Regions from separate parts of the Paenibacillus sp. FW104-T2 genome, predicted to be linked through region 2. Evidence: riboswitches for the same ligand, from Rfam matches in the RefSeq annotation. Region 2 holds a riboswitch; the other holds the start of a gene.
What was found. A riboswitch is a leader RNA that binds a small molecule or an ion and turns the genes downstream of it on or off. The one in region 2 is predicted to bind S-adenosylmethionine.

Region 1 (2,469 bases), on a different contig from region 2:
ATGTCAGGCGGGTCAGGGCACCCTAAGTTTGCAGCGACCACACGTTTACTCTGATTCCGATTAGGTTTAATATTATAAATCATCTTATTGATCAGCAGAGTGGAAAGAGGAGGCTGTATATGCTGCGAACGTTGCTGGGTGAATTGCCGCGTCAGAATGAGGGCGTATTGGAAGAAGCGATCGAGTCCATGGTGGAGACACTCGGACTTTTACAACGACAGCTGGATTTGAATCAGGACCCGACTCACGATTATCGCAAACTGTACGTATGGACGCAGGGATTAATTTCTTCACTGGACGAGCTGGAGCAGGCCTGCTTCGCTGCTTCCCACTTCCGCCAGAGGGTCAGGGCTGGCTCCACCGATGATATGACCATTGAGGAGAAGGCCGAGTACGCCCGATATGTTTACTTCTACAAGGATGGGTTTATTCGTTGTTTTGCGATTCTAGATAAGACAGGCACGGTACTAAATGAAATATTTAATCTGAACACATCCAAGGTGAAATCCCATTTTTCGTATTTTACCGTGATGAGACAGTTTGGGTATTCGAAAATGCATAATGATCTTGCTGTTGAATTAATTAAAATTAAGGATGCATACCGGGAACCGATGAGTAAACTGCGCAAACGTCGGAATATGGAGATTCACTACATGAATTCCGAGATGCAGGATGATCTGTGGCAGCTTCATCAAACGTTGCAGGGGAAAGTGAAGCTTGAAGATCTAGATCAGCACCTGGAGGAATTGTGTCAGGGCGTGGATATGGTTTGCGAAACGCTAAAAGCGGCTTATGGTTACATCAATAAAATGTGGCACAAGCAGGGCATGTCAGAACTGGCAAAATAATTGTGTAATATTTACCTTTGACAAAGCGGAATACTTGGATTATACTGAGTTTCTAATTAAGCGTTACATGACATTAACATGCATACCATTTACATTTTACCACTGAACTTATAAATTTAATATTTCTTATCGAGAGCGGCGGAGGGACAGGCCCGATGAAGCCCGGCAACCGATTTATAACGACATGACGACCAGTCATACATTATAGATGTTAGGTGCTAATTCCTACAAAATGGTGCACAGCACGATTTTGGCAGATGAGAAGGTATATTCTTTCGCGTGAAGAGCCCTTTTTGTTTCTGCAAAAGGGCTCTTTTTTATATGTCAGAGGGGAGTTTTCCTTTCATTCGGGTAAAGATACATGTAGGCGGTGGGAAGGAGAAGTCATATTGATCGAATTAAAAGGATTAACCAAGACGTATGGCAGAGGTCCAAAACAAACGACAGCCTTAGCCGATTTGGATCTAAAGATCGGTAAAGGTGAAATATTCGGAGTGATTGGACACTCGGGTGCAGGGAAAAGTACATTGATCCGTTGTATCAACCTGCTCGAAAGACCAACATCTGGTGAGGTATGGGTAGATGGAGTCAACCTAACCGGTCTCCATAAGACAGAGCTGCAGAAGCAGCGACGCAAGATTGGCATGATATTTCAGCATTTTAATCTGTTATCCTCGGCTACAGTATATGACAATGTAGCTTTTCCCCTAAAGCTGGTGAATACACCTAAAGCTGATATTGACCGCAAGGTGAAGGAGATGCTGACTCTCGTTGGATTGGAGCATCATAGCAGCAAATATCCGGCTCAGCTGTCAGGTGGACAGAAACAAAGAGTTGGTATCGCCCGGGCACTTGCCAGCGATCCTGCCGTTCTGCTCTGTGACGAAGCGACATCTGCCCTTGATCCGCAGACGACAGCTTCAATTCTGAAGCTGCTGCTGGACATTAATCAGAAATACAATCTCACGATTGTTTTGATCACGCATGAGATGCATGTTATTCAGAGCATTTGTGATCAAGTTGCTGTCATTCATCAGGGGGGAATTGTGGAGCAAGGCCCTGTAACGGATGTCTTCCTTAAACCACAGCATGCCATCACACGTGACTTCATGCAGCGTGATCACGATTCTGAGCTTCTCTTGGAAGAAGCAGCAATGGCACATGCGGGAGGAACAGTACAGCAGGATGGCCGATCACAATTGGTCAAAATTTCGTTTTTGGGTGAGAAGACGTATGAAGCCATTCTGTCGAGAACCGTTCGTCAGACCGGAGTGGACTTTGCCATTCTGCAAGGAACCATCTCAAGGATCAAACAGATTCCATATGGTCAGTTGACCGTGCGGTTTGAAGGCGATGCGGATGCGATCAGCCGGACTGTGCAGGAATTGAAAGAGCAAGGGCTTGATGTGGAGGTGCTTCGTTAATATGGATTTTTCAACTGTACGTTGGGAAGAGATCGGTAAGGCCTCCATTGAAACACTGCAAATTCTGGGAGCTTCCGGTTTGTTCACCATCATTATCGGGTTGCCGCTGGGTGTGCTGCTATTCATGACAGCAAGATCGGCTTCCATCCAGTCACGTACAATCTACACCGTGTTATCCATTATTGTTAATATACTGA
Region 2 (2,469 bases):
ACTTTTCGCCCAGGAGCTGACCGCTTCAATATCCGTAATCATCATGAGTGGATTGGTTGGCGTCTCGATAAATACAGCTTTGGTGTTCGGCTGACGTATGTCTTCCATGGCCACCAGATCATTCGTGTCCACGTAGCTTGCCGTTACGCCAAAACGAGACAGGATACGCTCTAGAAGACGATACGTTCCCCCGTATAGATCCAGCGAGACAATCAGATGATCGCCCTGTCCAAACATGGCGAAGATCGTTTGCAGCGCTGCCATGCCCGAGCTACAGGCAAAACCGGCATCACCGGATTCGAGTGCAGCTGCAGCCTCTTCCAGTACCTTACGCGTTGGATTGGTCGTACGAATGTAGTCAAAGCCTGTGCTCTGCCCGAGCTTTGGATGGCGGAACGCCGTTGATTGATAGATGGGGAAATTCACGGCACCAGTTCCCGGTTCATTGACGGATCCGATTTGAGCCAAGCGGCTTTCGATTTTCAACTTATTGTCTTCCATTGCAGTATCCTCCTGTAATCTCGATTAGATTTGCGGGCCAATATCGTAAGGCGTCTCCTGATACACATAGTAATTGAGCCAATTAGAGAATAATAAGTTTGCATGTGCCCGCCAGGTTGCCGGAGGAACACGGGATGGATCGTCGTTTGGAAAATAGTTTCTTGGCAGTGCGATATCCAATCCCTTGGATGCATCGCGGTCATATTCCCATTTCAAGGACAATGGATCATACTCCGCATGCCCTGTCACAAAAATTTGTTTGCCGTCTTTGGTGGCAACCAGGAAAATGCCAGCTTCCTCCGATTCGGCCAAAATTTCGAGGTTATCGTTCTTCTCAATATCCTCGCGCCGAACTTCGGTATGACGGGAATGTGGGACATTGAACACTTCATCAAATCCGCGAAGCAGCTGTACGTGAGATTTGTTAATCGTATGTGGAAATACGCCAAAACACTTCTCTTCCAGCGCTACCTTAGGTACACCGAAATGATGGTACAGACCAGCCTGAGAAGCCCAACAGATGTGCATGGTCGATGTGACGTTGGTTTTGGTCCAATCGAAGATCTCCTGGATTTCCTTCCAATAATTCACGTCTTCGAAATCCATTTGCTCAACAGGGGCACCTGTAATGATCATCCCGTCAAAACGGCGGTGTTCAATCTCATCAAAGGTTTTATAGAAAAGATTCAGATACTCCTGTGACGTGTTCTTCGATATGTGGGACTTGGGATGAACCAGAACGATATCAACCTGTATAGGGGTATTCCCCACCAAACGAAGCAGCTGGGTTTCTGTTGTTTCCTTGGTAGGCATCAGGTTTAATATAGCAATGCGTAGTGGACGAATATCCTGCTGGTAAGCATGTGTCTCGTCCATTACGAAGATGTTCTCACCTGCGAGGACTTCCTTGGCAGGCAGTGCGTCTGGAATTTTAATTGGCATGATGTACAAACTCCTCCTTGTGCATAGATAGATGCAGCCATCACAGGCTTGATGTGTTTCACATCAAATCGTTCTAGACTGCCATGAGCTTGTCTATAGGTGGAGAATTGCAAATAGCGCAACGCTCTAACCTGACAAACTCAAGTTCCATAGCGAAAATCAGTGCTGAGAAGTCGGTGCATATAACAAAGACCTTCCTCGGATTCCGAGAAAGGTCATATGTAAATAGATATGCGCCTCTCTCATCTCTCAGTTACAACAGTGCCTCAATGGACACTTAGTCGCTGCAAGAATTAGCACCGTGCGGTATACCGCCGGTTGCCGGGTTTCATCGGGCCAGTCCCTCCACCTACTCTTGATAAGATTTCGCCTTATTCAATTGTGTATTTAGTGTACTTCACCGTCTACTTTAAAACATTAATCCTCTCACGTCAAGCATGTAGTTTTATGTCTGTTCATGTAGGCCGGAACCGTTTGTCTATCGCTGTCATACACTGCTTCAGGGCGCGAAATAGACACATTTTTGCGCTTGAAAGCACCATGTACCAGCGGTATACTAAACAAGTGTTGCAAACCCTTATGTGAGAGGTGACATATTCAATGGATGGCGACCCGAGGCCTGACTGTCAGCCGTATTCCGACAAACTGCATAGAGAATTGACATCAGCATGCCGGCAGCGGGACGTTATTTCCGTTTGGTTATAGAGCGAACGCAGTCCTGACATCCAGGCTCCGCTGCCGACCGGCTGATCTGTTCTTTTTGCGCCCATATTGATGAAAATCCGCCTGTTTGGCGGGTGCAGAAGGAGTGGATGAACGATGAAAATCCGGTTGGTAAACAACGGTGTATTTATCCCGGTGGACGATATTGAGCAGGCGCTGACGCCACCAGCTGAGGGATTTTACTGGATCGATGCAGACGTTGATGATCTGGCGGTACTTCAGCCGCTGTTCATGATGCATGATCTGGCTGTAGAGGACTGTTTGAGTGATGAAGAACAGCGTCCGAAGATTGAAATTTATGAG

Region 1: another riboswitch for S-adenosylmethionine. It lies ahead of AC3WQ3_RS09135 (methionine ABC transporter ATP-binding protein); the one in region 2 lies ahead of metA (homoserine O-acetyltransferase MetA).

Annotation. Positions count from the first base shown of each region.
Region 1 is NZ_JBYTCE010000005.1:282,032-284,500, reverse strand. Features, by position in the region: gene AC3WQ3_RS09140 (Cthe_2314 family HEPN domain-containing protein) at 120-848, shown strand; SAM riboswitch class I at 972-1,112, shown strand; gene AC3WQ3_RS09135 (methionine ABC transporter ATP-binding protein) at 1,238-2,272, shown strand; gene AC3WQ3_RS09130 (methionine ABC transporter permease) at 2,274-2,469, shown strand, end outside.
Region 2 is NZ_JBYTCE010000011.1:45,432-47,900, forward strand. Features, by position in the region: gene AC3WQ3_RS15380 (PLP-dependent transferase) at 1-501, opposite strand, end outside; gene metA (homoserine O-acetyltransferase MetA) at 526-1,443, opposite strand; SAM riboswitch class I at 1,683-1,808, opposite strand; gene AC3WQ3_RS15390 (hypothetical protein) at 2,070-2,213, opposite strand; gene corA (magnesium/cobalt transporter CorA) at 2,263-2,469, shown strand, end outside.